One region of the Knoellia sp. B-D-2 genome, then DNA from elsewhere that is predicted to be linked to it. Evidence: predicted binding sites of a transcription regulator. Region 1 holds the regulator's gene; each other region holds the start of a gene.
The links. Region 1 encodes HrcA, which represses chaperone genes, less so after heat shock. Its sites were predicted from a motif close to TTNGCACTCGNNNNNNNCGAGTGCNAA; they were not measured.
Positions count from the first base shown of each region.

Region 1 (4,203 bases):
ACCTCGTCGACCCCGAGCTCGGTGGCGGCCTCGACGGCCTGGTCGTCCCGGTCGCCCTTGGCCAGGGCCTGGACGAGGACGAGCCGGGTGCGGGGTTCGGGCAGGTCCTCGACGAGGTCGGCCCGCAGGTCGAGCCGGTCCCGCTCGACCGTCTCGACCACCCCGGTGACGACCCGACCGGCGCCGTCGGCGACCCGGAGACGCTCGCCGGTCCGGGTCCGCCTCACCGTGGCCGCGTGGCGCCCCTCGGCCCCGTCGAGGACGACGACGTCGCCCGGTGCGGTCGCGGAGAGCGAACCGGGTGCGACGAGGTAGAGCGCGAGGCTCAAGGTCAGCGGGCCTTGAAGGCGTCGCGGAGCTTCCCGAACAGGGAGCCCTCGGTGGGGTTCGCCAAACGACCCGTGGGCTTCTCCTCGTCACGCAGGGTGGCCAGGGTGCGCAGGAGCTCCTCCTGCTCGTGGCTGAGCTTCGTCGGCGTCGCCACCATGGCGTGGATGACGATGTCGCCGCGCCCCGAGCCCCGCAGGTGCGTCACGCCCAGGCCCCGGAGGAGGAGCTGCTCCCCCGACTGGATGCCGCGACGGACCTCGAGGTCGCTGACGCCGTCGAAGGTCTCGAAGGGCACGGTCGCACCCAGCGCTGCGGCGGTCATCGGCAGCTCCAGCGTGGCGTGGAGGTCGTCGCCCTGGCGCTGGAAGCGCGGGTCGCGCCGCACGACGACCTCGACGTAGAGGTCACCGGCCGGGCCGGCTCCGGGGCCGACCTCGCCCTCGCCGGCGAGCTGGATGCGCGTGCCGGTGTCGACGCCGGCGGGGACGCGGATCGTCATCGTCCGGCGGGTCCGGACCCGGCCGTCGCCCGAGCACTCGTAGCAGGGGGCCTCGATGACCTGGCCGGTCGCCTGGCAGTTGACGCAGGGGCGGGTCGTCATGACCTGGCCGAGGAAGCTGCGCTGGACCTGCTGGACCTGACCCTGCCCACGGCACACGTCGCAGGTGCGCGTCCCGGTGCCCGGCTGGGTGCCGGCGCCGTGGCAGGTGCCGCAACCCACCGCGGTGTCGATGGTGAGCTCCTGCTCACCGCCGAAGACGGCGTCGGCGAGGTCGATGTCGAGGCGGACGAGGGCGTCCTGGCCCCGGGACTGCCGCGAGCGCGGCCCGCGGCCCTGCGCCTGGGCAGCGCCCTGCCCGAAGAAGGCATCCATGACGTCGCTGAACGAGAAGCCCTGGCCGAAGCCGGCACCCGCGGCACCGGCATACGGGTCCGCCCCCATGTCGAAGCTGCGCCGCTTCTCCTCGTCGGAGAGCACGTCGTAGGCCTGGGAGACCTTCTTGAACTGTTCCTCGGCCTCGGGCCCGCTGTTGACGTCGGGGTGGAGCCGTCGGGCAGCCTTGCGGTAGGCCTTCTTGATCTCGTCGGCGGTCGCGTCACGGGCCACGCCGAGGTCGGCGTAGTAGTCGTTCACTTCGGTGGACGTCCTTCACTGGTGGCTGGTGCGGTCAGGGGTCAGGCAGGGGCGGTCAGGCCGTGCTCATTCGGAGAGGATGCGGCTGACATAGGTGGCGACGGCGCGCACGGCGGCCATCGTCGTGGGGTAGTCCATGCGGGTCGGGCCCACCACCCCGAGGCCGGCGACGAGGTCGGACCCCAGGCCGTAGCCGGAGGTGACGAGCGAGGTGCTGCGCAGGCCGGCATACGGGTTCTCGGCCCCGATCCGCACCGCGACCGTCGAGCCCTGCTCGCTCACGCTGCCGAGCAGCTTGAGGAGCACGACGTGCTCCTCGAGCGCCTCGAGGACCGGGCCGATCGAGGACGGGAAGTCCTCGCCGGCCCGCACGAGGTTGGAGGTGCCGGCCATGACGACCCGCTCCTCGCGCTGCTCGACGAGCACCTCGGTGAGCTCGGCGGCGATGGCGGCGAGGAGGCCGCGGGCCGCGGGGTCCACCTGCGTCGGGAGCTCGCCGAGCCCGCCTGCGGCGTCCGCCAGCGTCCGGCCGACGGTGGCGCTGTTGACGTCGGAGCGCAGCGAGGCGAGCATCCGCTCGGCGGTCGGCTCGACGAGGTCGAGACCGGTCTCGAGCACCCGCTGCTCGACCCGGCCCGACGTCGTGATGAGCACGACGAGCAGGCGGGAGGCGCCGAGCGGCACCAGCTCGATGTGCCGGACGGAGGAACGGGTGAGGGACGGGTACTGGACGACGGCCACCTGCCGCGTCAGCGAGGCGAGGAGGCGCACCGTCCGGTCGACGACGTCGTCGAGGTCGATCGCCCCGTCGAGCAGGGTGCTGATTGCCCGGCGCTCGGCCCCGCTGAGCGGCTTGAGCGTGCTCAGGCGGTCGACGAACACCCGGTAGCCGGCATCCGTGGGGATGCGCCCGGCACTCGTGTGCGGCGCGACGATGAGGCCCTCCTCCTCGAGGACGGCCATGTCGTTGCGGACCGTGGCGGCCGAGACACCGAGCTGGTGGCGCTCGAGCAGCGCCTTGGAGCCGACCGGCTCCGAGGTCTCGACGTAGTCCTGGACGATCGCCCGCAGCACGGCGAGCCGTCGGTCCTCACTCATGCGCGACACCTCCTCGATCGTTGGCACTCCTGCTTGGTGAGTGCCAATTCTACGTCTACCCTCGCGCAGGTGACTGATCGCTACGGCCGCGACGTGCTCTCCGGCGACTGGATGGCCCCGCCCAAGGGCCGGTCGACGCCTCTCGCCGCGGAGCGCGGGGTCGTCGTCGAGGACGTCGAGACCGGGTGGGTCGGCGCCGTCGTCCGGGTAGAGAAGGCCGGCGGCATCCTCGTCGTCCACCTCGAGGACCGCCGCGGCCGGACCAAGGCGTTCCCGCTGGGGCCGGGGTTCCACGTCGACGGCCGGCCCGTCACCCTCACCCGGCCGAACGCCGCCGCCGACGCCCGGCTCTCGGCCGCCCGCGCCGCCGCCTCCCGGACCGCCAGTGGCTCGCGGGCCGTGGCCGACGCCCCCGCCCGGGTCGCGAGCGCGTCGCGCATCTTCGTCGAGGGACGCCACGACGCCGAGCTCGTCGAGAAGGTCTGGGGCCACGACCTGCGCATCGAGGGCGTGGTCGTCGGGATGCTCGACGGTGTCGACGACCTCGAGGCCGCGATCCGCGACTTCGCCCCCGGTCCCGGCCGCCGGATGGGCGTCCTCGTCGACCACCTCGTGGCGGGGACCAAGGAGACGCGGGTCGTCGACGCCGCCTCGCGGCTCCAGCCCTTCGCCCCGCACGTGCTCATCGTCGGCCACCCCTACGTCGACGTGTGGCAGTCGGTCCGTCCGGAGCGCCTCGGCATGGACCGGTGGCCGGTCATCCCGCGGGGCACGTCGTGGAAGCACGGGATCTGCGCGCACCTCGGGTGGGCGCACGCCGAGCAGGCCGACGTCGCCCGCGCCTGGAAGCAGATCCTCGGCACCGTCCGGACGTACGCCGACCTCGAACCGTCGCTGCTCGGCCGCGTCGAGGAGCTCATCGACTTCGTCACCGCCCCCTGACCCCGCCGCCCCCAAGGGCTTGCGTCCGCAAAGGTGGTCGAGTTCCCGACCAGGGTTGCGGACGCTGCCGGGGCGCCGAGCGCTTGCGTCCGCAAAGGTGGTCGACTTCCCGACCAGGCTTGCGGACGCTGCCGGGGCGCCGAGCGCTTGCGTCCGCAAAGGTGGTCGCCTTTCCGACCAGGGTTGCGGACGCTGAAAGCGGGGGGGTATGCCGTCCCGCTCGCCGGGGCGGCAGGGTCAGCCCTGAGCACACCCTGAACGCACCCCGAAGCGGGGATCAAACGGGGCCCGCATGGGTTTCACTGGAGACAAGCACCCCGTCCCCCGAAGGAGGACCCCATGACCACTCCGTACCCGGAGAACCCGCAGGGCCAGAACCCCCCGCCCCCGCCCGGGGCCCCGCAGCCCGAGTCGCCGCAGCAGCCGCAGGTCGCGCAGCAGCCCTACGCTCCCCCGGCGCCGCAGCCGCAGCAAGGATACCCCGCGCCCTACCAGCAGGCCGCCGTCCTCGACCCGGCGCAGCAGCGGCAGTGGGGCATGTTCGCCCACCTCGTGCCGCTCATCGCCATGGTCCTCAGCGCCGGCCTGCTGGGCTTCGTCGGCTCGCTCATCATCTACGTGATGTACAAGGAGCGCGGTGACTTCGTGCGCCAACACGCCGCCAACTCGCTCAACATCCAGATCATCACCGGCATCTT
Region 1 covers NZ_CM173189.1:3,026,289-3,030,491, reverse strand. The annotation lists gene AC3EU2_RS14315 (16S rRNA (uracil(1498)-N(3))-methyltransferase) at 1-329, opposite strand, end outside; gene dnaJ (molecular chaperone DnaJ) at 332-1,465, opposite strand; gene hrcA (heat-inducible transcriptional repressor HrcA) at 1,532-2,563, opposite strand; gene AC3EU2_RS14300 (DUF3097 domain-containing protein) at 2,633-3,505, shown strand; gene AC3EU2_RS14295 (DUF4870 domain-containing protein) at 3,845-4,203, shown strand, end outside.

Region 2 (4,203 bases), 1.5 Mb from region 1:
CGTGACCTCAACCCCGCACTCGTCCGCTACCTGGTCGTGACCCGTGAGCCCGCCGACGACGTGGCGACCGAGACGTGGCTGTCAGTGGTCAAGGGCCTGCATGCGTTCCGGAGAGACGAGATCTGTTGGCGCGCCTGGGTCTTCACGACCGCTCGACGTCGGGCCGTGGACCAGGGTCGACGTCGCGCCCGTCTCGCGGTCCTGGTCGCCACCCGGCCTTGCCGAGCCGCTCGCGCTGTTCCGTGCCACCGCCGCGTCCGTCCTGGTGACGACGCCCAGCCCCCTGACGAGGAGAATCCCTGTGCTCAGCCCACTCATGAGTGCCCGGGCCGGGGCGGCCGTCGCCGGCATCGCCATCGGACTGGGCGGCACCGCCGTGGTCGCCTGGTCGGCCACCCGCCCGCCGGCCGCGCCGTCGACGATCACTCCGGCCACGCCCTCCACCAGCCCGAGTCCGACTCCCAAACCGTCGGACCGCGGCGTCGGCCCTGACGCCAACGGTCCGGCCAAGTTCGGACTGTGCCGGGCCTGGTCCAACCACCACAAGCACGACGACGGCGTCGAACGGGCGAAGGGCTCCGTGGCCATGCGCAACCTCGCGGCCGCCGCCGGCGGCGAGGACAAGGTCGAGGCCTTCTGCGCCGCGGTGCCCCACCCGGGCAACGGACCCAAACCCGGCAAGTCCGACGACGCCACCGAGGACGGCAAGGCCGGCTCGTCGGGCAAGGACAAGCCCCCGCAGGCCGGCCCCAAGGACAAAACCGCGCCGCCGCGCGGTCCCAAGCCCAAGACCAAGCCCTCGGCGTCGGCCACGCCCCGCCCGACCCCGTCCGCCTCGCCCAGCAGCACGCCCATGCTGTCCCCGACCCCTCTGACCCCGACCCTGACCCCGAGCCCCAGCCCCACCTGACGAGCCCAGGAAGCCGATCGTCCGGAACCCGTCCTACGGTGCTTCCATGAGTGGACCACCGACACCCGGCTTCCCGGAGCCACCGCCCGTGGGTGACGAGGTCGTCACCCTGCTGGGGTCGCTCGAGCGGCAGCGCGCCACCTTCCACTGGAAGTGCGCCGACCTCACCGCCGAGCAGCTGAGGCAGCGGCTCCCCTCGTCCGAGCTCTCCCTGGCCAGGCTTCTCAAGCACCTCGCCTGGATGGAGGACCTGAACTTCACCCGGGACCTGGCTCACCACGAGGTGCCGGCGCCGTGGGCGGACATCGACGCCGAGACGCGCTCGGAGTGGGCGTTCGAGTCCGCCGACCTCGACCCGGCCGACACGCTCTATGCGCTGTGGGACTCGGCCACGGACAGGTCGCGGCGCGCGGTCCGCGCCGCGCTCGGCCCGAGCGGCCTCGCAGCCACCTACCCTGACGGCGACGGCCACGAGGTCACGCTGCGGCGACTGCTCGTCGACATGATCGAGGAGTACGGCCGGCACACCGGCCACGCCGACCTCCTCCGTGAAGCGATCGACGGTCGCGTCGGTGAGGACCCACCCGGCCGGCCGATGGCCTTCACCCTGGACTGACCGGCATACCTCCTCGGCCGGGGAGAGAGCGTGACCGCCGGCCGACGAGCGGTCAGGCGGGGTCGGGCTCGTACTCCTCGTCGGGGTCGCCCACCACGTCCTGCGCCTGGTCGAAGCGGTCGGCCTCGTCCGCGTCCCGGCTCTCGGGGGCCGGCCACTCCTCGTCGACGATGACCCTCGGGTCGGCCGGCTGCTCCTGCTCGACGCGGTCGACCTCCGGGACGACGCGGTCGAGTGGGGTGTCGTCAGTTCGAGCCATGCGTGGGCCTCCCTCTCTTGCGCAGCCGAGCGTTCTCCGCCTCCAGGTACAGGACCATGGCGATGCCCGCGAGGTTGAGCCCTGCCCCGAGCAGGTCCCCGATGCGGCGCAGCCGGTCGAGGTCGTTCGCGCTGTAGCGGCGGGTGCCGCCGTTGCTTCGTTGGGGCGTGAGCAGGCCTCTGGCCTCGTAGAGCCGGAGGTTCTGCACCCCCATGCCGACGAGGTCGGCGGCCACGGAGATGCCGTAGACGCCGCGGTCGCCGTCAGGAGCGCGGGTGGTCATCGTGCGCCGATCCTTCCGAGATGACTTTCGCTCTGCCACTTGCACCACTATGCCGGTGGTGCTAGAAAAAATCTATAGCGGTTGCCACAGGTTCAAGGCCGGTGGCACCCGCTCGTCCACAGGAAGAAAACGCCACGGAGGTGACCACGATGCTCATGCGAACCGACCCGTTCCGTGAACTGGACCGACTGACCCAGCAGCTCCTCGCTCCGCAGGGCAGGCTCGCCCAGCTCGCGGCGATGCCGATGGACGCGTGGCGCGACGGCGACAGCTTCCACGTCGAGTTCGACCTGCCCGGAGTGGACCTGGACTCGATCGACATCGATGCCGAGAGCAATGTCGTCACCATCAGGGCCGAGCGTCCGAACCGGGCTAGCGACGCGGAGCTTCTCGCGGCCGAGCGTCCGCGTGGGGTCTTCAGCCGCCAGCTCGTCCTCGGGGAGAGCCTCGACACCGAGCGCATCGAGGCGGCCTACGACAACGGTGTCCTCACGCTGACCATCCCGATTGTCGAGCAGGCCAAGCCGCGCAAGATCGAGATCAGCAGCAGCAATGAGGGTCAGAAGTCCATCAGCTCGTGACCCGCACCGCCCCTCGCCGGGCGGACACCCGAGACCCCTCGTCTGGGTCGCGTTCGTGCCACGCGCCCGACGCCGCCTGCGCGGCGCCCGCGCCTTGACGGCGTACCCGTTCGCGGCCCAGGCGAGGCCTCCCTCGGGTCCGGTGTGGCCATCGGGGGCGGACCGCGGCAGGAAGGAACGTCCGGCGCATCGTGACCAGCGATGAAGGCGACCTCTACCGCGCTCTGGGTCTGACGCCTCAGGCGACCCCGGCGCAGGTCCGGCGTGCCTACCGCTCCCTCATGCGCCAGAACCACCCCGACACCCGGGCGCCGGGGGACGCGGCCTCCGACGCGACGCTCCAACGCGCCATCGCCGCATACGCGATCCTCGGGGACCCGGACCTCCGATCCGGCTACGACGAGCGCATCACCCGCCGGAAGCCCGTCAGTCCCGCCCACGTCCGCCGTGAGCGAGGGTTCACGCCGAGTGATCCGCAGACGTCCCCGATCCGAGCCGGCCCGGTGCGCTGGCACCGGAGGGGGTGAGGACGTCGCGAGTCGGCACCTCCCCTCCCTGTCGCAGCCGGGAGAACCGACGTGCGGCGACCCCGCCGACGACGGCGATCATCGCCACGAGCAGACCTTGGTATGCCGTGTGCGCGCCGGTTCTCGCGGGGTCGGCGTAGCCGCCGTCGAAGAACCCCGACGCGATGCAGACCGGCGCGACGATCGTGAGCAGCGCGCTCGCGGCGAGGGCGGGCCGGCGACGTCGCCCGGACGCGACAGCGGCGGCAACGAGCTGGGCGAGCATCATCGGGAGGGGGATCGACAGACGGCCGGTGGGTCCCATGGCGTCGAGGACCGTGTCGGCGAGGCCGCCGGCGACGGAGACGAACGCTCCACCCAGCGACACCGCGGCGAGCACCGCGACGGCGAGGAGGACGCGGCGGTCCGGGGCGGTCGGCGTGGGGGCGAGGGTCATGGCGGTCCTTTCGAGTGCTGAGGCGAGTGCGCGGGTCCGGGTCTGCCCGGGGCGATGTCGCCTCGGCCAGAATGCTCGCGGCTGCTTGGGCCCGGCTTGCGTGCGTCGTGAGCGACCTCGGGCGGGCCGGCGCCGGCCCCGACCATCTGGGGAATCCCCGACCCCCGGTCGTCGCGGTCAGTAACGTGACGGCCGTGTCGGTGCAGGTCAGCGTCCTCGGGACGACCGCGCTCGACGGGCTCGACGGACCCGTCGCCATCGCGGCGCGCAAGCGTCGTGCGCTCCTCGCGGCCCTGGCGCTGGACCTCGGCACGGTCGTCTCCGCGGACCGCCTCGTCGACCTCATGTGGGGCGACGAGGCGCCGCCCGGAGCGTTCGGCACCCTGCACTCGTACGTCTCGGGCCTGCGACGGCTGCTCGAGCCCGGGTTGGAGCCGCGCGCCAGGCCGACGATCCTGCTCACCTCGGATGCCGGCTACCGGCTCGCCCTCCCCCGGGGCGCCGTGGACGCGACCGTGTTCGTCGACGGGGTCCGCGCCCGGCACCGCGTCCTCGACCCGCTCGCCTCGCAGCTCACGACGGGGCCGGACG
Region 2 covers NZ_CM173189.1:1,501,906-1,506,108, reverse strand. The annotation lists partial or broken gene AC3EU2_RS07190 (sigma factor) at 1-180, shown strand, start outside; gene AC3EU2_RS07185 (hypothetical protein) at 302-910, shown strand; gene AC3EU2_RS07180 (mycothiol transferase) at 957-1,526, shown strand; gene AC3EU2_RS07175 (hypothetical protein) at 1,579-1,785, opposite strand; gene AC3EU2_RS07170 (MerR family transcriptional regulator) at 1,772-2,068, opposite strand; gene AC3EU2_RS07165 (Hsp20/alpha crystallin family protein) at 2,218-2,649, shown strand; gene AC3EU2_RS07160 (J domain-containing protein) at 2,841-3,176, shown strand; gene AC3EU2_RS07155 (hypothetical protein) at 3,109-3,612, opposite strand; gene AC3EU2_RS07150 (ATP-binding protein) at 3,807-4,203, shown strand, end outside.
Region 2: AC3EU2_RS07165 (Hsp20/alpha crystallin family protein) is a predicted target of HrcA. The motif match lies at 2,150-2,176, and genes of this name have one in related genera.

Region 3 (4,203 bases), 870 kb from region 1:
GGCCGGTGTTCGGTCCGGACTGCGCGGAGGCGGTCGGCGTGCGCAGCATGCTCTGCCTGCGGCTGGTGCTCGGCGGAACCGATCGCGCCGCGCTGTCCCTCTACGCGTCCCCTCCTGGGGCGTTCGGCGACGGAGACCGGACCAGGGCGGCGCTCCTCGCCCCGTTCGCCGCACTCGCCGGCGAGGCCCACCTTCGCGCGGAGGACGTCGACAACCTCACGGCCGCCCTCGGGACGAGCCGACAGATCGGGACCGCGGTCGGGATCGTCATGGCCCAGCGCCAGGTCCCGAGCGAGGAGGCCTTCGCGCTCCTGCGCAAGGCCAGCATGGACCTCAACCGCAAGGTCCACGACATCGCTGCCGAGGTGGAGATGACGGGGGACCTGCCGGTGAGGACGTCCGCGCTGCTCGAGCGGGCGCACCTCGGCCCCACCTGACCGGTGCCCGGACGGGTCAGCCGTGGTGACCTGACGTCGTCAGGTGCTCGCCCAGCGTGCCGGTGCGGGCCAGCGCCATGACCAGCTCCGCTGCGTGGCCCAGGGGGATCTCCTCGCGTCGGGAGAAGTCGGTGAGCGCCTCGAAGCTGTCACCGGGGTCGATGCCGAGCACGTGGGCGAGCGCACCCTTGGCCTGCTCGACCACGGTGCGACGGTGCAGGGCGGCCCGCAGGCTCTCGAGGAGCGCTCCGTCCTCGAGACGACCGCAGAGGAGGACGAGGGTGAGCGCGTCGCCGAGCGCTCGGCAGTCCGAGAGGCGCTCCTCGAAGTCGGACTCCTCGGCCCAGAAGACGTTGAGCGCGCCGAACGTCTCGTCGTGCCAGCGGAGGGGGGTGGCGTGAACCGCGGTGTATCCCGAGGACAGGATCACCGGGCCGGCCACGGGCCAGCGTGACCGGATGGCGTCGACGCCGTGCGCGCTGATGCCGGTGCCGGTGCGCAACGACTCGATGCAGGGTCCCTCGTGGACCTGCGCCTGGTAGATCTCGAGGTCGTGCACGCGGTGTGAGGTGCTGGCGAGCACCTCGAGGGCGCTGTCCGACGTCACGAGCACCGCGGCAGCGTCGGCGGACAGCACCTCGGTCACCCCGACGAGCAGCTCGGCCATCGCACCGGTGACGTCCGGGTGCGGACCGACCATGGCAGCGTTGGCCTGGACCAGGACGTCGGTGACACTCGTGGTCGTCATGTCGATTCGATCTTTCTCTCGGGAGTGGCCGAGAACGTCAGCTGGCGTGTGAGGACCGCATGCGCCGAGGCGGTGACGCTCTGGTCGTGCGAGTAGGCGTGTGCCCTGAGCAGGGCGATGGCGTCGGACTCCGGCACCCCCAGCTGGGCGACCACCATCCCGGTGGCCTGGTGGACCTCGGCCCGCTCCGCCCACGGCTCGTGCCCGAGATCGTGCTGGGTGGGGGCATCGGCAAGGAGCGCCGCGGTGAGGACCTTGGCGACGACCAGTGCGGCGTCGATGTCGAGCGGGGGCGGGGAGCCCGTCTGGTGCAGGGTCAGCACGCCGAGCATGTGGTGGGGTTCGCCGAGGGGCAGTGCGTGGACCACGAGGGGCGCCAATGCCGTGAGCGTCTCACTCTCCAGGAGCGGCCACCGGGGGTTCGGTCCGTCCTCGACCGTGAGGTCGAACCGCTGGTAGGTGCCGGTGGTGAAGGCATCCGGCCCGGGCCCCTGGCCGACGACGTCTTGGGCCTCCTCGAGGATGCGGGCGGTGTCGTTCGTCGTGCACAGCGTGACCCGCTCCAGGAGCGTGTAGGCCAGCGTGATCGCGCCTCCGTCGCACCCGAGGAGGTCGACGGTCGCCTGGCAGAGGCGGGTGGGCAGGGGAAGGCCCTGCTCGACGCCTCGCACGATGCGGCGGGCGAGCTGCGACAGGAGGTCGTCGACGTCGGCCATGGGTCCTTGCTTGCTCTGCTGAGCTGGTTCGGGGGTGCTCCCCCAACCTACTCCTGCCGTCTGCGCGTGCCCTGCTCACCCGTGGACCGTCGACGGACTGTTGCACGTGTCCCGCGCGGGTGGTAATAAATGTGTAGCGCACACCATAGATCCCATCCGGGGGTCTGTGGCCCGTCGAGGGCATCTGGATGTGTTGGAGGTGATGACGATGTTGATGCGCACCGACCCCTTCCGCGAGCTCGACCGCATGGCCCAGCAGGCCTTCGGCGCCGTGGGGACCCTGGCCCGCCCTGCCGTCATGCCGATCGACGCATGGCGTGAGAAGGACACGTTCGTCGTGGAGCTGGACCTGCCCGGCGTCGACCCGGCCAGCATCGACCTCGACGTCGAACGCAACGTCCTCACGGTCAAGGCGGAGCGTCCCGGGCCGTCGAACAACGAGGAGCTGCTCGCCGCCGAACGTCCCCGTGGCGTGTTCAGCCGACAGCTCTTCCTCGGGGACACGCTCGACACGGACCACATCACGGCGGACTACGCCCAAGGGGTGCTGCGACTGCAGGTCCCGGTCGCGGAGAAGGCCAAGCCGCGCAGGATCGAGATCAACAGCAGCGACAACGGCAAGCGCCAAGCCATCTCGGCCTGATCGGGCTGATCGGCGATGGCCCCCGTGACCCTGTGGACCGCGGGCGCCGCCGCGCCCGCGTCCTCGAGTCGCACCGAGGTCGACGACTTCCTGGACGTCGTCCTGGCCGACGAGGAGCTGCTGGCGGCGGAGTTCGACGCGATCATCGCGTGCGCGTGGGGCTCGGCCGCCGCGCCGGCCGAGCCGGCGACCGGACACGGTGTGGCGGGCCCGCAGACTCGGCCGCGCAGTGCCGAGCCGCGTGCGACACCCCGCCGTGGCCCTGCTCACCCACCGGGACCCCGGGTGCGCAGCCCCCCGGGGTGAGCGAGAAAGAGGCGGCCGCCGGTCACGGACCGGTGGCCGCCTCGTCGTCCGCCGCGTGCGCGGGCGGTCCCGCTACGGTGAGCCCGACGAGCCCGCGACGGGTCCGCGACGGCACAGGGGAGTGGTGATGGGTGAGCGACTGGCACGACTGACCCCCGACCGGCTCGACGACGCCCAGCGAGAGCTCCGTGCCGCGATCACGGGCGGCCCCCGTTCGTCGGGCCCGCAGACGTTCGCCCTCGCTGCTGCCGACGGCTCCCTCGTCGGACCCTTCGGCCTCATGCTCCATGTGCCCCATCTCGGGCAGCCCCTGCAACAGCTCGGCGCCGCCGTCCGGTACCTCACGTCCTTCACCGACCGCGAGCGCGAGATCGCGATCCTCACCGTCGCCTCGCGGCTCGACAGCGACTTCGAGTGGTGGGCTCACACCCGCATCGGACGGTCGGTCGGGCTGGCCGACGAGGAGCTGGACGCGATCCGTTCTGGGGGGTTCGCGCAGCAGGCCGGCGTGGACCCGGTGGAGGCTTCCGTCCATGAGGCCGTCCGCCTGCTGTCTGCGAGGGAGTCGTTGGACGACCCGACGTATGCCGGGTTGGTCACCGTCCTGGGTGAGCAGCGCCTTCTCGAGCTGGTCGTCCTCACCGGCTACTACGCGACACTGGGGCTCATGCTCGACGTCTTCCGGGTGGGCTCGCCGCCCACGTGACTCGACTGGCGTGCCCGAACGCCTATGCTGGTCTGGCGTCCCGTCGTTCGGCGAGGGCGCTCGGCGACACGGTGGCCAAGGGCTTGGTCCCTCGCCCGCGTCCACGTCGGTCCGGTGTGCCGCGGTGCCAGCAGGCGCCCGCATCGCCTCGACCACGGTGAACCGGGACGGCTTGGGCTCCCTGCTGTGTCCGACTCACGAGAAGGTTCGGCTTGGCACAACGAACTTCGCGCAGCGGTGGCGCCTCGCGTACCGCGTCGCGCGACCGGCGTCCGTCCCGCGCACGCGACGGCGAGGGCATCATCCCGGTCCTGGCCAAGGCCGTCCGACAGGTCGAGGCCGGCGCCCAGCGCGGCAAGGTCCGCCCGCGGGAGCGGACGGCATACCAGGTCGTCGCCATCCTGCTGCGGGAGGAGCGCAAGCGCGTGCGGGCGGACGCCTCGATCTCGGAGGGTGAGCGCACCGCCGCGATGACGCGGCTCGACGGCATCGCGACGATCCTCGCGAAGACCGCGGCTCGTGACACCTCGCTGCTCGAGCTGCTCGCGGAGGGCGCTGCGGTCTCGTCCGCAGCCGTCGAGCTCAAGAACGAGATGCTGCGCGCCGCCGGTCGCGAGCCCGAGGCCGAGGTCGAGCCGGAGCCCGTG
Region 3 covers NZ_CM173189.1:2,154,374-2,158,576, forward strand. The annotation lists gene AC3EU2_RS10270 (GAF and ANTAR domain-containing protein) at 1-437, shown strand, start outside; gene AC3EU2_RS10275 (ANTAR domain-containing protein) at 454-1,185, opposite strand; gene AC3EU2_RS10280 (ANTAR domain-containing protein) at 1,182-1,901, opposite strand; gene AC3EU2_RS10285 (Hsp20/alpha crystallin family protein) at 2,110-2,544, shown strand; gene AC3EU2_RS10290 (hypothetical protein) at 2,569-2,850, shown strand; gene AC3EU2_RS10295 (carboxymuconolactone decarboxylase family protein) at 2,978-3,556, shown strand; gene AC3EU2_RS10300 (DEAD/DEAH box helicase) at 3,769-4,203, shown strand, end outside.
Region 3: AC3EU2_RS10285 (Hsp20/alpha crystallin family protein) is a predicted target of HrcA. The motif match lies at 2,001-2,027, and genes of this name have one in related genera.

Region 4 (4,203 bases), 830 kb from region 1:
CCGGGTGAAGGCGAAGGTGATGGCCCCGCCCGGCTTCACGTCGTAGGTCGCGCCGGAGTTGTGCCCGGCGTCGACCCGGCGCCCCCGGCGCCCCCGACGATGGTGGCGAGGGCGGAACGGGTGCGGGTCATGGCGGGTTCTCGGGTCGGGCCGCCCCCTCGGCGACGATGCGCTCAGGCTGCCCATGCGCCCGGCGGCTCGACACCCACGAAACCGCGGAGTTCGACCGCCGGCGATGATGGGTCGCGTGAGTGCACCCCGATGGCAGACGATCCTCTTCGACCTCGACGGCACCCTCGCCGACACGATCCCGCTCATCGTCGCGTCCTACCAGCACGCGTTCCGCGAGGTCCGCGGCGAGGAGATCGACGAGGTGCGCGCCCGGGCCTGGATCGGCCGCCCCCTCCTCGGAGCGCTGCTCGAGGAGGACCCCGAGCGCGGCCACGAGCTCGACCGCACCTACCGGGAGTGGAACCTCGCCAACACCTCGCGCCTCATCCGGCGGTATGCCGGCGTGCCCGAGATGCTCACCGCCCTCACCGCGGCGGGCGCGGCCGTCCACGTCGTCACGAGCAAGCGCCGTGACACCGCGCGCACCGCGCTCGCCGCGGTCGGGATCGACCACCTCGTCGACGTCGTCGGCGCCCTCGAGGACACGACCCGGCACAAGCCCGAGCCCGACCCGCTCCTCGAGGCGGCTCGTCGGCTGGGGATCGACCCCGCGACCGCCGTCTACGTCGGCGACGCCACGGTGGACGTCCTCGCCGCCCGCGCTGCAGGCATGGCCGCCGTGGCCGTGACGTGGGGCGCGGGGGAGCGGGACGCCCTGGCGGCGACCGGCCCCGAAGCCGTCTTCGACAACGTCGGCGAGCTCACGGCATACCTCCTCGGCGGGACCACTGGGACTGCTGGGACGGGTGAGTAGGCGCCGTCGTCGCCTGTCCAGCGGACACGCCGGGTCGAATGACAGGCATGTCATTCGACCGATAGAGTGGCGGGCGCAGCCGTCACCGAGAAGGGTCCCCACGTGAACGTCGTCCACGACACCGCCGCGCCCGCTGAGCCCACGCACGAGGCGCTGAGCGATCGTGACCGCCGGATCATCGACTTCGAGCGGCAGTGGTGGAAGTACGCCGGCTCCAAGGAGTCGGCCATCAAGGAGCTCTTCGACATGAGCCCCACCCGCTACTACCAGGTGCTCAACGCGCTCATCGACAGCGCCGTCGCCATGGAGCACGACCCGATGCTCGTCAAGCGCCTCCGCCGCCAGCGGGCCACCCGCCAGCGCGCCCGCTCGGCCCGCCGCCTCGGCCTGCAGCCGCAGGGCTGAGCCGTGGCCGACCTCGACTGGAGCACGCCCGAGGGCCTCGCCGCCATCAGGGACCACCTCGCCGCCCGCATCGAGGGCTGGCGCCAACCCGTCGCGTATGCCGTCGGCGTGAGCTCTGCGTCCAGCTCGCCGGAGTGGGACTTCGCGCACATCAACACCCCCGGCGGCCGGCACGGCCTGCCCGCCGTCGTGCTGGCGAGCGTCCTCGGCCACGACGGTTCGACCGCCACGCTCGACCTCACGACCGCCCAGCTCGCCGCGGCCGTCGAGTCGCTCGAGCCGGCGCAGGCGTGCACGTCGCTGGAGCACCCCAACCTCGCCGCGTGGCGGGTCGCGCTCGCCGAGGCGCGGTCCAACCCGGCGCGCACGCTCGTCGCGGTGTTCGTCGCCGACCTCGAGGACCCCGTGTCGTCCGAGGCGGACGGGGCGATGCGGGCGACCTTCGAGGGCCACGCCCCCGTCCTCTGACGGCTCGGCCCGGCGCGACACGGCGCGACACGGCGCAACACGGCGCGACACGGCGCGACACGGCTCCCGAGCCGCCCGGCCGCCACCCGCCCCTCCGCGCCAGCGTCCGCAAACCTGGTCGAGAAGGTGACCACATCTGCGGACGCACGCGGACGGCATACGGCGGCGTCCGCAACCTTGGTCGCACAGGTGACCAGAATTGCGGACGCAACGGCGGGCGGGCGTTTGCACTCTCCACTCGAGAGTGCCAATAATGGGTTAGCACTCTCGGCATGAGAGTGACAGAACCTGGCCAGTCCGGTGAGGGTCCGCACGCGCGCAGACATGAGGCGCGCGAGCAGGCTCGTCCGTCGCGGGCGCCCTCTGGCCAGCCCCTTCGTCGTGTGGGAGGAACCACCCGAATGGCCAAGATCATCGCTTTTGATGAAGAGGCTCGCCGCGGTCTCGAGCGAGGAATGAACATCCTCGCCGACGCCGTCAAGGTCACCCTGGGGCCCAAGGGCCGCAACGTCGTGCTGGAGAAGAAGTGGGGAGCCCCCACGATCACCAACGACGGTGTGTCCATCGCCAAGGAGATCGAGCTCGACGACCCCTACGAGAAGATCGGCGCCGAGCTGGTCAAGGAGGTCGCCAAGAAGACCGACGACGTCGCCGGTGACGGCACGACGACGGCGACCGTCCTCGCCCAGGCCCTCGTCAAGGAAGGCCTGCGCAACGTCGCCGCCGGTGCCAACCCGATGGCGCTCAAGCGCGGCATCGAGAAGGCCGTCGCGGCCGTCTCCGACGAGCTGCTCGCGAACGCCAAGGACGTCGAGACCAAGGAGCAGATCGCTGCCACCGCCTCGATCTCCGCTGCGGACCCCCAGATCGGCGAGATGATCGCCGAGGCCATGGACAAGGTCGGCAAGGAAGGCGTCATCACCGTCGAGGAGAGCAACACCTTCGGCCTCGAGCTCGAGCTCACCGAGGGCATGCGCTTCGACAAGGGCTACATCAGCCACTACTTCGTCACCGACGCCGAGCGCATGGAGACCGTCCTCGACGAGCCCTACGTCCTCGTCGTCAACTCCAAGATCGGCTCGATCAAGGACCTGCTGCCCCTCCTCGAGAAGGTCATGCAGTCCGGCAAGCCGCTGCTCATCATCGCCGAGGACGTCGAGGGCGAGGCCCTGTCGACGCTCGTCGTCAACAAGATCCGTGGCACGTTCAAGTCGGTCGCCGTCAAGGCTCCCGGCTTCGGCGACCGCCGCAAGGCCATGCTCGCCGACATCGCCATCCTCACCGGTGGCCAGGTCATCTCCGAGGAGGTCGGCCTCAAGCTCGACACCGCGGAGCTCGACCTGCTCGGCAAGGCCCGCAAGGTCGTCGTCACCAAGGACGAGACGACCATCGTCGAGGGTTCGGGTGACGCCGACCAGATCCAGGGTCGCGTCAACCAGATCCGCGCCGAGATCGAGAAGTCGGACTCGGACTACGACCGCGAGAAGCTCCAGGAGCGCCTCGCCAAGCTCGCCGGCGGCGTCGCCGTCATCAAGGCGGGCGCGGCCACCGAGGTCGAGCTCAAGGAGCGCAAGCACCGCATCGAGGACGCCGTGCGCAACGCCAAGGCTGCCGTCGAGGAGGGGATCGTCGCCGGTGGTGGCGTCGCCCTGCTCCAGGCCGGCAAGGCGGCGTTCGCCAAGCTCGAGCTCACCGGTGACGAGGCGACCGGTGCCAACATCGTGCGTGTCGCGATCGAGGCCCCGCTCAAGCAGATCGCCATCAACGCCGGCCTCGAGGGCGGCGTCGTCTCCGAGAAGGTGTCGAACCTCGAGTCCGGGTGGGGCCTCAACGCCGCCACCGGCGAGTACGTCGACCTCATCAAGGCCGGCATCATCGACCCGGCCAAGGTGACGCGCTCGGCGCTGCAGAACGCCGCGTCGATCGCCGCGCTGTTCCTCACGACCGAGGCCGTCATCGCCGACAAGCCCGAGAAGGCTGGTCCGGCGATGCCCGGCGGCGGCGACGAGATGGGCGGGATGGGTTTCTGACCCACCCCCTCTGACGTCTCTGACGTCGACTGGACGGGCGGCTCTCCCCACGGGGAGGGCCGCCCGTTCTTCGTCCCGGCTCGGGGTCGGACCGTGCTCGCGGTGGGGGCGCGGTGGGGGCGCGGTGGGGGTCGCGCTGGGGTCGGGTCAGGGTCGGCTCGGGGTGAAAACCCACAGCGCGTATGCCGCGCGCGCACCTACCGTGGTCACCATGAGTACCGACCTGGCCCCCGAGCGCCGCGCCACGAACACCACCACGAAGGTGGCCGCCCGCGTCACCGACCTCGTGAAGACCTACGGCTCGGGGGACACCTCGGTCACCGCCCTGCGGGGCGTGAGCCTGGACATCGTCGCCGGCGAGTTCACCGCCATCAT
Region 4 covers NZ_CM173189.1:2,197,950-2,202,152, forward strand. The annotation lists gene AC3EU2_RS10495 (HAD family hydrolase) at 248-925, shown strand; gene AC3EU2_RS10500 (DUF3263 domain-containing protein) at 1,028-1,330, shown strand; gene AC3EU2_RS10505 (hypothetical protein) at 1,334-1,798, shown strand; gene groL (chaperonin GroEL) at 2,200-3,828, shown strand; gene AC3EU2_RS10515 (ABC transporter ATP-binding protein) at 4,040-4,203, shown strand, end outside.
Region 4: groL (chaperonin GroEL) is a predicted target of HrcA. The motif match lies at 2,023-2,049, and genes of this name have one in related genera.